One region of the Delftia sp. WSY_22 genome, then DNA from elsewhere that is predicted to be linked to it. Evidence: predicted binding sites of a transcription regulator. Region 1 holds the regulator's gene; each other region holds the start of a gene.

Region 1 (6,225 bases):
CGGACAGCACCTGGCGCGATCGGCCCAGCGCATGCATGAGGCGGCCCACGGTCTCGGCGACGGCGCCGCCCACGCCCGAGTCCACCTCGTCGAAGATCAGCGTGCCGGCCTCGCCCAGCTCGCTGGTGGTCACGGCAATGGCCAGCGAAATGCGCGACAGCTCACCGCCCGACGCCACCTTGGCAATCGGCTTGGGGCTGGCTCCAGGATGGCCGGCGACCAGGAAGGCCACGCTGTCCACGCCAAAGGCACCGGGAGAATCGGCTGTGGACAGGGCGGCCTCGAACAGGCCGCCTTCCATGCCCAGGCCCTGCATGGCCTGGGTGATGGCGCGCGACAGGCGCGGCGCAGCCAGGGCGCGTTGCTGCGACAGCACCCGGGCGCTGGCCTGGTAGTGCTGCTGCGCGGATTGCTCTGCAGCGTGCAGGGCCTCGATGTCCACGGCGGCATCCAGCTGCTGCAGCTCCTGGCGCCAGCCGGCCAGCAGTGCCGGCAGCTCATCGGGCGTGCGGCGGTAGCGGCGCGCCAGCTGCATCCACAGCGACAGGCGTGCATCCAGCTCGGCCAGGCGTTCGGGGTCCAGGTCGGCGCGGCGCAGATAGGCCTGCAGCGAATGGCGCGCATCCTGCACCTGGGCCGTGCACGAGGCCAGCACGTCGGCGATGTTCTGGAACTCGGGCTCCAGGTGTTCCTGGTTCTGTATCAGATGGCTGGCGCGGCCCAGCGGAGTGATCACGCCGGCCTCGTCGTCCTCCAGCATCTGCAGCGTGGTCTGGGCGGTGTCTATCAGGGTCTGGGCATGCGACAGGCGCGTGTGCTGGGCATTGAGCTCGTCCCACTCGTCGGCCTGCGGGGCCAGCTTGTCGAGTTCGGTGATCTGCCACTGCAGCCGTTCGCGTTCGCGCTGCAGGCTGTCCTGGGCGGATTGCGCATGCTGCAGGGCTTGTCGTGCCTGGCTCCAGCGGCTCCAGCAGGCCTGGACCTCGCGGCTGTCTATGCCCGCATAGGCGTCCAGCAGCGCGCGTGCTGCGTCGGGCCGCGTGAGGCTTTGCCAGGCATGCTGGCCGTGGATGTCGATCAGCTGCTCGCCCAGTGCGCGCAGCTGCGTGGCCGTGGCCGGTGTGCCGTTGATCCAGGCGCGGCTGCGGCCCTGGGTGTCCACTGTGCGCCGCAGCAGCAGGCTGTTGTCCTCGCAGGCCAGGCCTGCCGCCTCCAGCCAGGGGCGCAGCCGCGCGCAGCCGTCGAACTCCACGCAGATATCGGCCTGGGGGCAGCCTTCGCGCACCACGTCGGCGTCGGCGCGGGCGCCCAGGGCCAGCTGCAATGCATCGATCAGGATGGATTTGCCGGCGCCGGTCTCGCCCGTCAGCACGGTGAAGCCCGCATGCCAGTCCAGATCCAGGGCCTGCACGATCACGAAGTCGCGCAGCACGATGCGCTTGAGCGCCATGGTCAGGCGCCTCCCTCGTTCCAGCCCAGTTTCTTGCGCAGCGTGGCGAAGTAGTTCCAGCCCTTGGGGTGCAGAAAGCGCACGCTGTGGTGGGCGCGGCTCACGAGGATGCGGTCGCCGTGCTGCAGCGAGGCCAGCGACTGCATGTCGAAATTGGCGCTGACATCGCGCCCGGCCACGACTTCGATCGTGACCTCGTTGGCATCGGACAGCACGATGGGGCGATTGGACAGGTTGTGCGGCGCAATGGGTGCCATCACCCAGGCGGGGATGGACGGATGCATCATCGGCCCGCCGGCGGACAGCGCATAGGCCGTGGAGCCCGTGGGCGTGGCCACGATCAGGCCGTCGGCGCGCTGGTTGGAGACAAAGCGGCCGCCGACCTCGATGCGCAACTCCACCATGCCGGAGGTGCCGCCGCGGTTGACCACCACGTCGTTCATGGCCAGGGCCTCGAACACGCATTCGCCCTCGCGGATCACGCGGGCGCACATCAGGGGACGCAGGTCCTCTTCGTACTCGCCCTGCAGCATGGGCGTGAGCGTGGCCTCGAAGTCCTCCAGCGCGATGTCGGTGACAAAGCCCAGGCGGCCCTGGTTCACCCCGATCAGGGGCGTTCCGTATTGCGCCAGGTGCCGGCTCACGCCGAGCATGGTGCCGTCGCCGCCGACGACCAGGCCCAGGTCGCAATGCCTGCCCAGGCCATCGACATCGAGGGTGGGGTAGTCTGTGAGCCCTGCGTGCAGGGCCGATTGGGTATCGAGCACGACTTCGCAGCCCTGGCGCCTGAGGAAGTCCGCAATGCGCTCGAGCGCGTTGCTGGCATTCTCGGACGGGGCGCTTGCGCTGGGAGCGTGGTACTTCCCGATCAAGGCAACGTGGCGAAACGTGGACGTCATTTCTGGAAATTACATCATTAAAATCATCACATGCTCGACGAACGTGCCAAGTTGTTGCTCAAAGCGCTGATCGAGCGTTACATCGCTGACGGCCAGCCTGTGGGCTCGCGAACCCTGTCGCGTGCGTCGGGGCTTGAATTGTCGCCTGCCACGATACGCAATGTGATGGCTGACCTCGAAGACCTGGGGTTGATCATCAGTCCGCACACCTCGGCCGGCCGCATTCCGACCGCCCGGGGCTACCGGCTGTTCGTGGACACCATGCTCACGGCGGACCGTGCAGATATCGTGACGCCCGAGCTCGTGCCCGAGCAGCCGCAGAAAGTCATCGCCAACGCCGCCAATCTGCTGTCCAGCCTTTCCCAGTTCGTGGGCGTGGTTCTGGTGCCTCGCCGCACCTCGGTGTTCAAGCACATCGAATTCGTGCGACTGTCGGAGCGGCGCTTTCTGGTCATCATCGTCTCGCCCGACGGTGACGTGCAAAACCGCGTCATCTTCACCGACGTGGATTACTCGGCCTCTCAGCTGATCGAGGCATCGAACTTTCTCAACAGCCACTACGCAGGCCTGGCCATGGAAGAGGTGCGCGAGCGCCTCAAGGGCGAGGTCGAGCTTTTGCGCGGCGAGGTGGCCACCCTCATGCAGGCAGCCGTCAATGTGGGCACGGAGGCCATGACCAGTGCCCAGGAGGACGTGGTCATCGCGGGCGAGCGCAACCTGCTGTCGGTCAGCGATTTCTCCAGCGACATGGGCAATCTGCGCCGCGCCTTCGACCTGTTCGAGCAAAAGACCCAGATCCTCAGGCTGCTGGATTTCTCCAGCCAGGCCGAAGGCGTGCGCATCTACATCGGGGGCGAAAGCCAGGTCGTGCCCTTCGAGGAGCTGTCCGTGGTCAGCGCGCCCTACGAGCTCGATGGCAAGGTGGTGGGCACGCTGGGCGTGATCGGGCCCACCCGCATGCACTACGACCGCATGATCCAGATCGTGGACATCACCTCCAAGCTGGTCAGCAACGCGCTGAGCCACAAGCGCTGAGCCGCGCAGGTTAGGATCTACAATAGCCGTTTGCCATGGCGTGCATCCGCGCTGCCCTGGTGAATCAGGGGCCTTAGCTCATGCTTGGTTAGAGCAGCGGACTCATAATCCGTTGGTGCCCAGTTCGACTCTGGGAGGCCCTACCATCCATTGGTATGAAAAAGCCTGCCGCCTTTCCGGGCGGCAGGCTTTTTTGCTGGGAGCGACGCTGCCGGCTGGCATGGCTGCGCCCGGCTGCCGTTGAATGCGACTTCCAGGTTTTTTGCAGAAATATGGCGCTTTTGCCTGGAAGCTCCAAAACCCGCTGCTACAATGCGAAGCGTTGCGGCTGTAGCTCAGCTGGATAGAGTACTTGGCTACGAACCAAGGGGTCGTGGGTTCGATTCCTGCCAGCCGCACCAAAAAACGCAAAGCCCTGAAGTTGAAAGACTTCAGGGCTTTTTCGTTTTCACGGGCCATCCGCCGGGATGACACCCCCGGTCAGGCTTGCTGCGCCTTCGGCAGCACGATGCTGAAGGTGCTTCCCTGGCCTGGCGCGCTTTCTATCTGCAGCTGCCCGCCATGGCGGGCAGCCACGGTGCGGACAAAGGCCAGCCCAAGGCCTGCGCCGTCCAGGTGCTGATGATGGTCCAGGCGCTCGAAGGGCTGGCTCAGGCGGGCGACGGCCTGCGCATCCATGCCGGGTCCGTGGTCCCGGATGGCGATGCGGCAATGGCCGGCGTCCTGCAGCAGCAGGCATTGCACCGTGGCGCCGCTTGCCGGTTGCCCGTGCGCTCCGTACTTGATGGCGTTGCCGATCAGGTTGACGGCTGCGCGGTGGAGCATGCCCGGGTCGCCCAGCACGGGGCATTCCTGCTCGGGCAGGCTGAATTCCAGCTGCACATGGGCGGCGCTGGCCTGGGCCCAGCAGCTTTCCACGGCCTGGTCCAGCACCAGGCCCAGGTCCAGCTGCTGCCGGCGCAGCGCCTGCTGCTGGGCACGAGCCAGGTGCACGAAATCGTCGGCCAGCTGCAGGGAGGCCTGGGCATAGCCTTCGATGCGCGGGAGCAGCATGCCCAGGTCGGGCGTTTGTACGGAACCACGCTGCATCTCCAGCAAGGTGATGATGGATGCCACGGGCGCCCGGATGTCGTGCGAGATGAACTGCATGGCCTGGTCGCGCTGGGCCTGGGCGCTGCGCAGATCGCTGATATCGACCAGGGTGATCAGCCAGCCCGTGGTGGGCGGAGCCTCGAAGGCCTGGACCAGCAGCATCAGGCTGCGGCCGCGGCCGTCGCGCCCCTCGCTGCTGAGCGGCAGGCCGCCGGCGGCAAGCGCCCTGGCCGTGAGCAGCGGGCTGCCGGCTTGCGGGCCGGGCGCCGTGTCCAGCGCCCGCAGGCTATCGAGCAGCCTGGGAAGGGAGTCGCCAGCGCGCAGGTCGTGATCCAGGCTGCGCGCATAGGCATGGGCCGCGGCATTGGCCAGCAGCACATGGCCCTGGCGGTCGCAGACAAAGGTGGGCGAGGGCAGCTGGCGCAGGCTTTCGCTGACGAAATGGTGCAGGGCGCGCAGTTGGCGCGAAGCCTGCTCGACGGCGGCAATGCGCTGGTCCAGCAGGTCGCCGCCCAGGCGCAGCGCGGTGGGCAGGCCCTGGCCCTGCAGGTCTCGCAGTTCCAGCGCCAGAAAGCGGGCGGCGGCGCGCAGGCGCAGCCAGCTCCACAGCGGATAGGCCAGGGCCAGGCCCAGCAGGGCTGCGGCAGGGGCCGTCTGCACCTGCAAGATGCGTGGTGCCAGCCCGGCCAGCGACAGGCAGGCCAGGGCCAGCAGCGCGCAGGCCAGCATGCCGCCCGAAGGGCCCAGCCAGGCCAGGGCCAGCAGGGCCAGCAGCACGGCTGCGGTGTTGAGCGCACGGTCCAGCCCCGCCGAAGCGCGGTGTACGTGCGAGCCCTGCAGGCTGCCGTTGAGCACATGGGCCAGCATTTCCACGCTGGAGATGGGGCGCGCGCTGGCACCCAGCGGTGCGGTGAACTGCGCTCCCAGTCCGGCGGCCGTCGTTCCTATGAGCACGTATTTGCCGCGAAATGCCGCAGCAGGAATGCGGCCGCGCAGCACGTCGATGTACGAATAGGTGGTGAAGGGCGAGCGGTCACGCGCGCCCTGCTCGGGCCTGGCCTGTGCGAAGGCAATGATCTCCCGCTGGCGGCGCTGCCATGCGGGTGTGCCGGGGTCCAGCGGCGGCACGGGTTCGGGGCGGGCGCATGGGCGGCCGTGCTGGCCCACGCAGTGCAGGGCCAGCGCCATGTGCCACCAGGGCTGCTGCGCGCTGCCTTCAATGGCATGGAAGCTGCGCACGGCGCCGTCGGAATCCACGGGCAGCTGGGTGTGGCCCAGCGCTGCCGCAGCCTGAGCAAAGGCCGGCAGCGGATCCGTGCCCGGCGCCACGGGCAAGGCGGTGCGGCCGCTGCGCTGCAGGACGCGCGCCAGCAGCAGGTCATCGCCGGGATAGTCCAGATCTTCTTCGCTGAGCATCACGTCCAGGCCGATGGCGCGCGGCGGGGCCTGGCTGATGCGCTCCAGCAGGCCCGCGTGCAGGGCACGCCGCCAGGGCCAGCGGCCTATGGCGTCGATGCTGGCATCGTCGATGGCCACGATGACGATGTCCTGAGATGCCTTGGGGCGGTGCAGCCAGCTGGCCGTGTCCTGCACCAGTCCGTTGATGCGCTCCAGCTGCCCGTCACCGCTGAGCCAGAACACCAGGGACAGCAATCCCGCCGCCAGCAGCAGCCAGTCCCGCCGCAGCCCCCGGCCACGCGCGGGCGCCGGCTGCACCTGCTGCGCCGGCGTGGCGGGACTGTCAGGCGA
Region 2 (6,225 bases), 280 kb from region 1:
TGCGGCCTAGTACCGGGTTGTCGGGCTGCACCGGCGTGCGGCCATCCCAGGTGAAGAGGTTGTCTATGGTGTTGTCCCAGCCGGGGAAGGCCCAGCGGCCATGCGAGCCGCTGTCGTTGCGCGTGCGTGCCACACTGGCGCCGAAGGCGGCCTGGTGCTGGCGTCCCAGCAGCTGGAAGGGACCGGAAGCCGTGAGGTCCAGCGTGTCCTGCCGAGGCCGCCCCGTCCACCAGGCGGCCCACAGGCCGGCACCTGCGCCGGTGGTGCGGTCCACAGGCTGTTCATTGGTCCAGCCCGGAATCTCGTCATAGCTGCTGCGGTCGAGCGTGTAGATGGCCTTCAGGCGCCAGTCGCTGGCCATGCGGTGTTCGAGCGAGGCGAAGACGCTGCGGTAGTCCCGCCGTGCCGAGGCCCAGCGCGCGCCCGAGGACGCGGAGCGGCTCCAATCGATGCGCGTGCCATCCGTGTAGAAGAAAGGCCGGCCCCCACGGCCTACGCCAGAAGCGTCGTAGTCCTGCGCGGAAAAGCCCACGGTGGCCAGCGTGGACGGCGACAGGTCAGCCTCCACCACGCCGTACAGCGAGCGGCTGCGGTCCTGCTCGTAGTCGACCTTGGAATGGCGGTTCTGCGACACGGCCACGATGCGCCCGCGCACCGATCCGGAGGCGTTGAGCGGAGATGACAGATCCACCTCGGCACGTGCGAAATCCCAGGAGCCTGCCGTGAGCCTGGCGCTGCCCTGGAACTCGGCCGTGGGCAGCTTGCGCACCAGGTTGATGGTGGCGCCGGGCGTGCCCGCGCCGCTCATCAGCCCCGAGGCGCCGCGCACGACTTCGACGCGGTCGAACATGGCCATGTCGCTGGTCTGGAAGATGGCCGGGTAGTCGCTGAACAGGCGGTTGACGCCATCGACCTGGAAGTTCTTGATCTGAAAGCCCCGCGCGAAGAACTGGTTGGTGTCGCCGCCCGTGGGACCGTACTGCGCATAGCTCAGGCCCGTGGTCTGGCGGGCGATGTCTTCCTGCAGCACGATGCCCTGGTCGTCCATGCGCTGGCGCGTGATCACGCTGACCGACTGCGGCGTCTCGCGCAGCGACAGGGACAGGCCCGTGGCGGCCCGCGATTCGCTGGCGGCGTAGGACTGCGTGCCCTCGGTGACGGCGCTGCGCTCGGCCTGGGCGGTGACGCGCACCTCGGCCAGCGTGGCCGCGCCGGTGGGCGTTCCCACGGCCAGGGACGGTCGCACCACAAAGCCGCCGCCCTCGCGCGGCAGGGCCTGCAGGCCCGTGCCGGCCAGCAGCGCGGACAGGGCCTGGTCCACGGTTCGATCACCCTGCACGCCGGGGCTGGTCCTGTCTGCGGTCTGGGCGGTGGAGAAGGACAGCAGGATGCCCGCCTGGGCGCCAAAGCGATTGAGCGTGGCGGTCAGCGGCCCGGCAGGAATGTCGTAGCGCTGCACTGCCTGGGCGTGGGGCTGTGCCTGTGCGTGGGCCTGCGCCGGGGCAAGCACCGCCACCAGCGGCAGTGCCAGAACGGCGGGGCGCAAGGCCTGCCGCAGTTGAAATGCCAGTCGTGTGGCGCGAAAAGTCGGGTGATGGCCCATGGTGTGCGTGTCCCTCGGTCCTGGATGGTTGGCAATGGAATGCGGACGCAGAAAAAAGCGCTTCATCTCCATTGCCCCGCGAGACGCGAAAAGCGATCAGCCAGGATCGACAAGAGCCAGGAAATCAGGCCGGCTCGACCACCACCCAGTAGCGCGTGGCCGTGCGCAGGCGCACCGGCAGGGTGGCCAGCAGCATGGCCAGCACCTGGTCGGTGTCGGCCAGCGGATAGGTGCCGCTGACGGGCAGCTGCGCCACGGCGCCATCGCAGCCCAGGTGGCCGGGCCGGTAGCGCGACAGCTGGTCCAGGAACTCGGCCAGCGGCATGTCCTGGGCCACCAGCATGCCGCGCGTCCAGGCTGCCAGGGCCGGATCGGCGGGCCCGGCCGGCGTGGTGGCCTGAGCGTCAAACTGCGCCTGCAGGCCTGTTTGCAGCAGATGGAGGTGGCCGGGCCGTTCGCGGGGCGCGATCTCCGTGGCGCCTTCAAAGACCGCAACCCGGCTGGGCCCCTGGCCGCGCTGGCGCACGACGAAGCGCGTGCCCAGGGCACGTATGCGGCCATGGCGGGTTTCGACGAGCAAGGGCGGCGCACTATCCTTCAGGCCCTGGGCCGTGGCCACCTCGATGTCGCCGCCGCGCAGGCGCACCAGGCGCTGCTGCGGGCTGAAATCCAGGTCGACCGCGCTGTCGGCATTCATCTGCAGCTGGGTGCCGTCCGGCAGGCGCAGGCTGCGCCGCTGGGCCGTGCCCGTGCGCAGGTCCGCCCCCAGGCTGGCCAGCCAGTCGCCCGAGGATGCCGGACCTCTCCATGCCACGGCACAGGCACCCGCGCCCGTGAACAGCAGCACGGCCAGGCTGCGCACCGCCAAGCGCCGCCCGCGCCCGCGTGCCGTGCGCGCGGCCTGGGCCAGGGCCAAGCTGGCCGGCGTACCGGACAGCGGCTGCAGGCGTGCGCCCATGGCCTCTATGCGCAACCAGGCGCGCTCATGGTCGGGATGGGATTCGCGCCAGTGCTGCAGGCGCTGCACCAGCATCTCGCGCGTGCCGGCGCTGTGATCATCGGACTGCAGCTCCACCAGCCATTCGGCGGCCTGCTCGCGCACCGCAAGAGGAATGGGCAGGCTCATGCGCCGTCGTCGTCCAGAAAGCAGACTTGCACCACGGCCCGCGCGATATGGCGGCGCACGGTGGGCACGGAAAGGCCCAGTTCAGCCGCGATGTCGGCCTGCCTCATGCCGTCGATCTGCGACAGCAAAAAGGCCTGGCGCACGGGCAGTGGAAGCAGGGCCAGCAGGCGGTCCACCTCGACCAGGGTCTGCAGCACGATGGCGCGGTGCTCGGGGGACTGGGCCACGGCCTCGGGCATGAGGGCCAGGGCGTCCAGATAGGCCTGCTCCACGCAGCGCTTGCGGTAGAGGTTGGCGGCCAGACCCTGGGCAATGGTCATCAGCAGGGCACGCGGTTCGCGAATGGCCTGGATCTCGGCGCCGCTGCGACCCAGCAGGCGCACATAGGTGTCCTGGGTCAGATCGGCCGCATCAAAGGCATTGCCCAGGCGCTTGCGCAGCCAGCCCAGCAGCCAGCCGTGGTGGTCGGAGTAGAGAGTGGCGACATCGGGAACAAGGGCGCGGTCGGCGGCGGGCATGGGAAAGCGGCACGAGTGAAGCAGGAGGAAAGGCACCGGGGCAATATGCAGCGGCAAACAAGAATGCTTCTTATTTTCATTGTATCCAAATCCTACATCGTCATTGCACCAACCTGCGCACCAACGCCTGAGTGCGGACGCTCGGCGCGAGCACCATCGTGGGCTGATTCCAACTTCGTTGAAACCAGTCGGAGCGACGGCATTGAGTCGACAGGAATCAGCGGTGCAGCGCGAAATGGGGCCTTCGAGGCGAGGCACGGCGCACCGAAGAATCGACTGGCCACTTCCAAACGGTGAAGCGGTCGTCCAACAATGGAAGCCTTCAACGGCCGGTGTTGGTCGTCCCTGTCACTCTCGCTTTGCACAGTGAAGGGCGTAGATCAGCCTGAGGCCATCGTTAGAAAGTCTGCAGTTGCCATCTGCTCCGCAGCGATTGCTGCTGCTCACGGCCACCTCGTGACCTATCAGTTGCAGCCACATGGTGGTCATCCAAGCTTCAGGGCTGGCGGCATCGCCAGATGCTTCGCTCCTCATCCGCACCCGACCTGGTGAAGCTCCCCTTTAGGACTGGCCCGTCATCGTGCCACGAAGGCGGAGCTTTTCTCCCTCTGACCACAGAGGTCACCAGACGAGGCCTCGGTCTAGTTCGCGCCTGATCAAGGGCAGTCAGTCTGCACGGCTGGCTGATCTTGGGTGCGCTCAGCACCACGGCCAGGGCGCCTTCGATGCGACGTTAGGTCACAGCCCGCAAGGCTGCATGGTGATTCAGCGACAGCCTTTCGCCGGAAGTTCTGTGTGCTCCTGCAGGCCGCGCTTCGCCGCTGGCCAGCGCGGGCGCGCCCCGAAAAAACTAAAGATCAGTGGCGTTCCGCACTCCGCGCCGGATGTGCCGTCTTGCGGCACATCCGGCCCTACCCCTTGAAACCTGGCCGAATTGCCTTATTATTAGCACTCGTTGGGTATGAGTGCTAACAATCCTCTGTCCCACATTGCTTCGAATGCCGGCCCGCCGGGCCGGCAAGTCTTTGTTTCAACTTTGTTGATGATTTAGGAGTTGGTATGAACCTGCGTCCCCTGCACGATCGCGTGATCGTCAAGCGCCTCGAAAACGAAACCAAGACGGCTTCGGGCATCGTGATCCCCGACAACGCCGCCGAGAAGCCCGACCAGGGCGAAGTGCTGGCAGTGGGTCCCGGCAAGAAGAACGACAAGGGTGAAGTGATCGCCCTGAACGTGAAGGTCGGCGACCGCGTTCTGTTCGGCAAGTACAGCGGCCAGACCGTCAAGGTCCATGGCGACGAACTGCTGGTGATGAAGGAAGACGACCTGTTCGCGGTCGTCGAAAAGTAATCCACGCGCTTCGAAACCGCACTTTCCAACTGAATCCGGAGAATTGAAATGGCAGCAAAAGACGTAGTTTTCGGCGGCGAAGCACGCGCCCGCATGGTTGAAGGCGTGAACATCCTGGCCAACGCGGTCAAGGTCACGCTGGGCCCCAAGGGCCGCAACGTGGTGTTGGAGCGCTCCTTCGGCGCCCCCACCGTGACCAAGGACGGCGTGTCGGTCGCCAAGGAAGTGGAACTCAAGGACAAGCTGCAGAACATGGGCGCCCAGCTCGTGAAGGAAGTGGCCTCCAAGACCAACGACATCGCCGGTGACGGCACGACCACCGCCACCGTGCTGGCACAGGCCATCGTCCGCGAAGGCATCAAGTACGTGGCCGCCGGCCTGAACCCCATGGACCTCAAGCGCGGCATCGACAAGGCTGTCGCCGCCCTGGTGGAAGAGCTGAAGAAGCAATCCAAGGCCACCACCACCTCCAAGGAAATCGCCCAGGTCGGCTCGATCTCCGCCAACTCCGACGAATCCGTGGGCAGCATCATTGCCGAAGCCATGGACAAGGTCGGCAAGGAAGGCGTGATCACCGTTGAAGAAGGCAAGTCGCTGGCCAACGAACTCGACGTCGTCGAGGGCATGCAGTTCGACCGCGGCTACCTGTCGCCCTACTTCATCAACAACCCCGAAAAGCAGGTTGCCCTGCTGGACAACCCCTTCGTGCTGCTGTTCGACAAGAAGATCAGCAACATCCGCGACCTGCTGCCCACGCTGGAAGCCGTGGCAAAGGCCGGCCGTCCCCTGCTGATCATTGCAGAAGACGTCGAAGGCGAAGCCCTGGCAACGCTGGTGGTCAACACCATCCGCGGCATCCTGAAGGTTGTGGCTGTCAAGGCTCCTGGCTTCGGCGACCGCCGCAAGGCCATGCTGGAAGACATCGCCATCCTGACGGGCGGCAAGGTCATCGCTGAAGAAGTGGGCCTGGCGCTGGACAAGGTGACCCTGGAAGACCTGGGCCAGGCAGTGCGCATCGAAATCGGCAAGGAAAACACCACCATCATCGACGGTGCTGGCCAAGCTGCTGAAATCGAAGCCCGCGTCAAGCAGATCCGCATCCAGATCGAAGAAGCCACCAGCGACTACGACCGCGAAAAGCTGCAAGAGCGCGTGGCCAAGCTGGCCGGCGGCGTGGCCGTGATCAAGGTCGGCGCTGCCACCGAAGTCGAGATGAAGGAAAAGAAGGCCCGCGTTGAAGACGCCCTGCACGCTACCCGCGCTGCTGTGGAAGAAGGCATCGTGGCCGGCGGCGGCGTGGCTCTGCTGCGTGCCAAGCAAGCCGTGGGCGAACTGAAGACCGGCGACGCCGAGCAGGACGCCGGCATCAAGCTGATCATGAAGGCCATCGAAGCGCCCCTGCGCGAAATCGTGGCCAACGCCGGTGGCGAGCCCTCGGTGGTGGTCAACGCCGTGCTGAACGGCTCGGGCAACTACGGCTTCAACGCCGCCAACGACACCTACGGCGACATGCTGGAAATGGGTATCCTGGACCCGACCAAGGTGACGCGTACGGCCCTGCAGAATGCCGCTTCCGTGGCATCGCTGCTGCTGACGACCGAAGCCATGATCGCCGAGTCCCCCAAGGC
Region 3 (6,225 bases), on a different contig from region 1:
TGAGGCGCTCGGACAGGCGGTTGAGCGGTGCCACGTAGGCATCCATGCCTGCGTTGTCCACGGGTTCACCGGGCAGGAACATGCCTGCGGCATGCAGATAGACGTTGGAATAGGCGACGGGCATGGGTTCAGGGTCGTATCAGTCGTATGTTCCGGGAGGCATTTGCGCACGCGTGCGCGCCGGCGGCCAGACCGTGCCGAGCACGAAGACGCGGGCCATGTAGGGTAGCAGTCCGCCTTCGTTGAGCGCAGGTGCCACGCGCTGGCGGTAGTGTTCGCTGTGCAGGCGCGTGAGCTCGGACCAGTGGGCCTGGGGCCGCTCGTGGTGGGCCGTGTGCAGGCCGATGTTGAACAGCAGCGGATTGACCCAGCCCTCGAAGTTGCGCGCGTAGTTCAGTGGCGTGGCGCTGTCCAGCCGCTGGCCGCGCGTCAGTGGCCGGCCATCGGCATGGGCGTGCTGCAGGTAGTTGGTGGCCAGCAGCCAGTGCAGGCCATGCAACTGGGGAACGATCACCAGCAGCAAGGCCTTTTGCCAATCCAGCGACAGCAGCAGCGCCCAGCTGCCCAGCCACAGCAGGTACTGGCCCATGCAGTAGCGAAAGGCGCCGGGCCAATGCCGCCGCAGCTGGCCCAGCCAGCGCAGGAACAGCGGGTACAGCACCCAGCCGGCCTGCAGCGGGTGGAGCAGGTAGCCCAGCAGATGGTTGTGGTCGCCGCCGAAGCGGTAGGTGCGTGCCATGTCGCGCGGGCCGTGGCGGAAGCGGTGGTGGTTGGCCACATGGGCGGGCCAGAACACAAAGGTCGGGTGGCCTTGCAGCAGGGTCAGCCAGTAGTCGGTGAAGCGGTTGGCCCAGCGCCCGCGCCACATGCGCAAATGCGTGTGGTTGTGGTGGATGACGCCCACGCCCAGCGTGAGGAACAGCTCGATCCCGTAGAGCCACAGGTTCCAGCCGTGCTGCCACTGCCACCACACGATCAGCGGCAGCGCCACCAGATAGGCCAGCGACTGCAGGTCGCGCCCGTGGCGCAGCCGGGGCAGCCATGGCTGGACGTGGCGAGCAGGCGGTCGGCTCATTCCGTCCTGGGCCGGGCCGTGGCGGGCAGTGCCACGCGCGTGCGCATCAGCCGGTCCATGAAGGCCAGCGCAAAGCCGTAGTTGCCATTGGGCCGGGCATGGTGCAGATGGTGGCGCCGGCTGGCGGCCAGCGCATGCGTGTCGGACACCCTGGGAAAGAAGTCGTAGTTGGAGTGGCCTATGACGTTCAGCAGCAGGCTGAGCACGGGCACCGAGGCCAGCGACCAGAAACTGAAGTCATGCACCACCATGGGCAACAGGATGACGTTGCCCAGCATCAGCGCCTCGATGGGATGGAAGCTGTAGGTGGACCACGGCGTGGTGACGATGGAGCGGTGATGGTCACCATGAAAGCGCCCCAGCAGCCGCGTATGCAGCAGGCGGTGGTTGATCCAGAAATGCACATCGTTCCAGATCAGCAGCACCACGATTTCGACGGCAATGCGCCAGGGGCCTGCATCGGGCTCCAGCCGCGCCCACCCCAGTTGCAGAAGGCCCCAGGGCACGATCATGCCGATGCCGAAGATCAGCACCGAATGCAGCGACTGGCGCCATTCGCGCTGCAACTGGTCGGGCTTGAGCGGGCGCGTGTCCAGCACGCGGCCCACGCCGCGCCGCTGCAGCCAGCGCGTGAGCGCCGACATGCCCCAGCCACCGGCCAGGTAGAGCACGCCAAAGAAGGCTAGGCCCCAGGCCATGACCTGCCAGGCGTTGAGTTCGGTAAAGGCTTGGGCTGCGGTCATGGGGGTGTCAAAGAGGGCACGTCACTGGGCGCATCATTGTGCGCGTATGCCCTGTTCGCGGATGATGCGGCCCAGCGTCGCCACGTCCTGGCGCATGCGCAGGGCCAGGCCTTCGGGCGAGCTGCCCACGGCCTGCCAGCCCTGGGCGGCCAGGCGCGCGCGCATCTCGGGCGAGCGCACGATCTCGCTCACGGCCTCGGCCAGCTTGTGCACATGGGCGGCGGGCATGGCCTTGGGCGCCGCCACGGCGTTCCAGATCTCCAGGTCGAAATCGCCCACGCCCAGCTCCTTGAGGCTGGGCAGGCCCGGCGCCAGCGGGCTGCGCGCGGCCGAGGTCACGGCCACGCCGCGCAGCTTGCCGGCCTGGACCTGGGCCATGGCCAGCGCGGGCGGCAGCATGGACAGCTGCAGGTCGCCGCCCTGGATGGCGTTGAACACCTGCGGGTAGCCGGGATAGGGAATGTGCTCGGGCCTGAGCGCGGAGCGGCTCTTGAGCAGCTCCATGCCCAGGTGGCCCACGGTGCCCACGCCGGGCGAGCCGTAGCTCCAGCGGCTGCCGGCCTGGGCAGCGGCCTCCAGGAAGGCCCGGCCCTCGGGCGCGCCGGCCGGCGCCACCAGCACCAGGGGTGCCACGCCGATCAGGCTGACGGGCTGCAGGTCCTTGACGGGGTCGTAGCGCACGGCGGGGTTGAGCAGGCGGGCAATCGTCAGGTTGCCGTTGATCATCACGCTGAAGGTATGGCCATCGCGCGCACGGGCCACCTGCTCGCCTGCAATGTTGCCGCCTGCTCCCACCTTGTTCTCGACGATGACGGGCTGGCCCAGGCGCTTTTCCAGCGGCTCGGCCAGTGCGCGCGCCGTGAGGTCCGGGGAAGATCCTGCGGGAAAGCCGACGATCAGGTGCAGCGGCTTGCTGGGCCAGTTGTCGCCCGCCACGGCAGCGCAAGGCAGCAGGGCCGAAGCCAGGGCGGTGGCCAAGGCATTGGCGAAGAGGCGGCGTAGTGGCGAGATGGCGCGGGCGGGCATGGGTGCGTGGGGGCCGCGAAGGCTGCGGGCAATAAAAAACCCGGAGATTATCCGGGTTTGTCTTGAAGCAGCCTGTCAGCCCAGGCCGTCAGGCCGTCAGGCGAACTCGGCCAGGGCCTTCTTCATCTTCTTCATGGCAGCCACCTCGATCTGGCGAATGCGCTCGGCGCTCACGCCATACACGGCGGCCAGTTCATGCAGCGTCATGCCGCCCGAGCCGTCATCGTTGACCTTGAGCCAGCGCTCCTCGACGATGCGGCGGCTGCGGTCGTCCAGCGAATCCAGCGCCATGGCAATGCCGTCGGTGGCCAGGTGGTCACGCTGGCGCGACTCGATCATGGCCGTGGGCTCATGTGCGCCGTCGGCCAGATAGGCGATGGGGCCGAAGGCCTGCTCGCCATCATCGCTGGGCGAGGGGTCCAGCAGCACGTCGCCACCGGCCAGGCGCGTTTCCATCTCCATGACTTCTTCGCGCTTGACGTTGAGCTTCTCGGCCATGGCGTCGATCTCGCCGGAGGTCAGCGTGTCGCGCAGCATGGCGCCGTCCTCGGCCATGGCGGCGTCGGACTTCAGGCCCTGCTTCATGGAGCGCAGGTTGAAGAACAGCTTGCGCTGGGCCTTGGTCGTGGCGACCTTGACCATGCGCCAGTTCTTGAGGATGTACTCGTGGATCTCGGCCTTGATCCAGTGCATGGCGTAGCTCACCAGGCGCACGTTCTGATCGGGATCGAAGCGCTTGACGGCCTTCATCAGGCCCACGTTGCCTTCCTGGATCAGGTCGCCGTGGGGCAGGCCGTAACCCAGGTACTGGCGCGAGATGGACACCACCAGGCGCAGGTGGGACATCACCAGACGCCCTGCGGCGTCCAGGTCACTGTGTTCCTTGAGCTTGCGGGCGTAGTCCTGCTCTTCCTCGAGGGTGAGCATGGGCAGGCGGTTGACCGCGGAAATGTAGGCATCCAGATTGCCCAGAGGCGGCACCAGGGCCCAGGGGTTAGCGGGCGCCAAGGTGGTCGCAATGGAGCCGGAGGCGTTTGTCATTGCAGAGTTCCTTTCTTCCATTCCTTCATATTAGCACTCGTTAGGATTGAGTGCTAAAGCCGAAGTTCCGCGGGTTTTTCAGTCGGTTGCAGAAATCTTCGGCACTGCAAAAGTCGCTTCTGGCTAGTCTGAGCGATTTTTGGAAACCCTGCTTGCCGGCGGGAGGCATGTGTCGGCCCCCGCCGGGTTTTGACCCCTTTGCGCCCGGCCCCGCCGGCGACCGGGCGACCGGCACGAAAGATCCAGGTTCGTGCAGTCGCGGTGCCCAGCGGCTATTTGAACCGTGGCTGCACGATGATCTTCACCGCCGACTCGTTGTTGTGGATCAGCGTGTCAAAGCCCTGGGCCACCAGGTCATCGAGCTGGATGCGCTGGGTGATGAAGGGCTCGAGGTTGATCTTGCCCTCCTCGACCAGCTTGATGGTTTCCTGGTGGTCGTTGCAGTAGGCGATGGTGCCGCGCACGTCCAGCTCCTTCATGACCACGCTGTGCACGTTGATGGTGGCCGGATGGCTCCAGATGGACACGATCACCACCACGCCCGTGGCCTTCGTCGCGGCCACCAGCGTGTCCAGCACCTTGTTCACGCTGGTGCATTCGAACGACACATCCACGCCCTTGCCGCCGGTGAGCTTCATCACCTCGGCCACCACGTCCACCTCGGAGGGGTCCAGGATGTGATCGGCCACGCCCGATTCACGCGCCTTTTGCTTGCGCTTGGCACTGAGCTCGGTGATGACGACGGTCAGGCCCTTGGCCTTGAGGATGGCCGACAGCAGCAGGCCGATGGGGCCGGCGCCGCCCACCAGTGCGACATCGCCGGCCTTCGCTCCGCTGCGGGTGTAGGCATGGTGGCCCACGGACAGCGGCTCGATCAGCGCGGCCTGGTCCAGTGGAATGGCATCGGAGATGGGATGCACCCAGCGGCGCTTGACGGCAATGCGCTCGGACAGCCCGCCACCGCGCCCGCCCAGGCCGATGAAGTTCATGTCCTTGGACAGGTGGTAGTTGTCGCCCGGCCCCGTGGGCACATCGTCGGCCACGATGTAGGGCTCCACCACCACATGCTGGCCGACCTGGATATCGTCCACCCCTGCGCCCACGGCGTACACCACGCCCGAGAACTCATGCCCCATGGTGATGGGTGCGGACTCGCCCGAGATGGGATGCGGGTGGCCGCAGGGCGGGATGAAGATCGGCCCTTCCATGAACTCATGCAGATCCGTGCCGCAGATGCCGCACCAGGCCACTTCGATGCCCACGGTGCCGGGCTCCACCACGGGTTCGGGGATGTCCTCGATGCGGATGTCGCCCCGGTCGTGGAAACGTGCTGCTTTCATGATTGAACTTTCTGTTTTGCAAGGCTGGGTTGGCGGGCGGCACAGCCGCCCCATGGCGATTATTCGGCCTTACCGCAGGTGATGAACTTGCTGCAGGTCATAGACACGCACCGGCAGGCCTTCCTGCCGCGCCTTGAGCTGCAGCGCCAGGTACAGCGAGTAGTGGCGCGACTGGTGCAGGTTGCCGCCGTGGAACCACAGCGCCTCTTGCTGCGTGGGCTTCCACATGTTGCGCTGCTCGCCCTCCCACGGTCCCGGGTCCTTGGTGGTGTCCGAGCCCAGGCCCCAGACCTTGCCCACCTTGTCTGCCACCTCCTGGCTGATCAGGTCGGCCACCCAGCCGTTCATGGAGCCATAGCCGGTCGCGTAGACCACCAGGTCCGCCGGCAGCTCGGTGCCATCGGCCAGCACCACCGCGTTTTCCGACAGGTGGCTGATCTGCTTGCCCGCCTGCAGCTTGATGCTGCCGTCGATCACCAGATCGCAGGCCCCCACGTCGATGTAGTAGCCCGAGGCGCGGCGCAGGTACTTCATGAAAAGGCCCGAGTCGTCATCCCCGAAGTCCAGCATGAAGCCGGTCGCCTCCAGCTGGCGGTAGAACTGAGCGTCGCGCTCGCGGATGCGGTTGTACAACGGCACCTGGAAGTCGGCCATGATGCGGTAGGGCAGCGAGGCAAAGATCAGGTCCGCCTTCCTGGTCGTCACGCCGCTGGCCACGGCGCGCTCCGAGTACAGGTCGCCCAGGCCGATGTCCATCAGCGAATCGGAGCGCACGATGTGCGTGGACGAGCGCTGCACCATGGTCACATCGGCGCCGTGCTCCCACAGGGCCGCGCAGATGTCGTGGGCGGAATTGTTGGCGCCGATCACCACCACCTTCTTGCCCGCGTAGGCGTCCGGGCCATGGTGCTGGGACGAGTGCTGCTGCTCGCCCTTGAAGATGTCCTGGCCCTTGATCTTCGGCACATTCGCCTTGCCCGACATGCCGGTGGCGAACACC

Evidence for each region. Region 1 encodes HrcA, which represses chaperone genes, less so after heat shock. Its sites were predicted from a motif close to TTAGCACTCNNNNNNNNNGAGTGCTAA; they were not measured.
Region 2: groES (co-chaperone GroES) is a predicted target of HrcA. The motif match lies at 4,193-4,219, and genes of this name have one in related genera.
Region 3: rpoH (RNA polymerase sigma factor RpoH) is a predicted target of HrcA. The motif match lies at 3,916-3,942, and genes of this name have one in related genera.

The regions. Positions count from the first base shown of each region.
Region 1 is NZ_JBICKN010000006.1:567,389-573,613, reverse strand. It holds gene recN (DNA repair protein RecN) at 1-1,450, opposite strand, end outside; gene ACF8NF_RS03185 (NAD kinase) at 1,453-2,349, opposite strand; gene hrcA (heat-inducible transcriptional repressor HrcA) at 2,380-3,384, shown strand; tRNA gene ACF8NF_RS03175 (tRNA-Ile) at 3,452-3,530, shown strand; tRNA gene ACF8NF_RS03170 (tRNA-Arg) at 3,709-3,785, shown strand; gene ACF8NF_RS03165 (CHASE2 domain-containing protein) at 3,865-6,225, opposite strand, start outside.
Region 2 is NZ_JBICKN010000006.1:852,353-858,577, forward strand. It holds gene ACF8NF_RS04465 (TonB-dependent siderophore receptor) at 1-1,546, opposite strand, end outside; gene ACF8NF_RS04470 (FecR domain-containing protein) at 1,728-2,729, opposite strand; gene ACF8NF_RS04475 (sigma-70 family RNA polymerase sigma factor) at 2,726-3,247, opposite strand; gene groES (co-chaperone GroES) at 4,307-4,597, shown strand; gene groL (chaperonin GroEL) at 4,646-6,225, shown strand, end outside.
Region 3 is NZ_JBICKN010000030.1:118,228-124,452, reverse strand. It holds gene ACF8NF_RS16725 (3-oxoacyl-[acyl-carrier-protein] synthase III C-terminal domain-containing protein) at 1-124, opposite strand, end outside; gene ACF8NF_RS16720 (fatty acid desaturase) at 140-1,075, opposite strand; gene ACF8NF_RS16715 (sterol desaturase family protein) at 1,072-1,818, opposite strand; gene ACF8NF_RS16710 (tripartite tricarboxylate transporter substrate binding protein) at 1,852-2,844, opposite strand; gene rpoH (RNA polymerase sigma factor RpoH) at 2,941-3,885, opposite strand; gene ACF8NF_RS16700 (2,3-butanediol dehydrogenase) at 4,158-5,225, opposite strand; gene ACF8NF_RS16695 (NAD(P)/FAD-dependent oxidoreductase) at 5,295-6,225, opposite strand, start outside.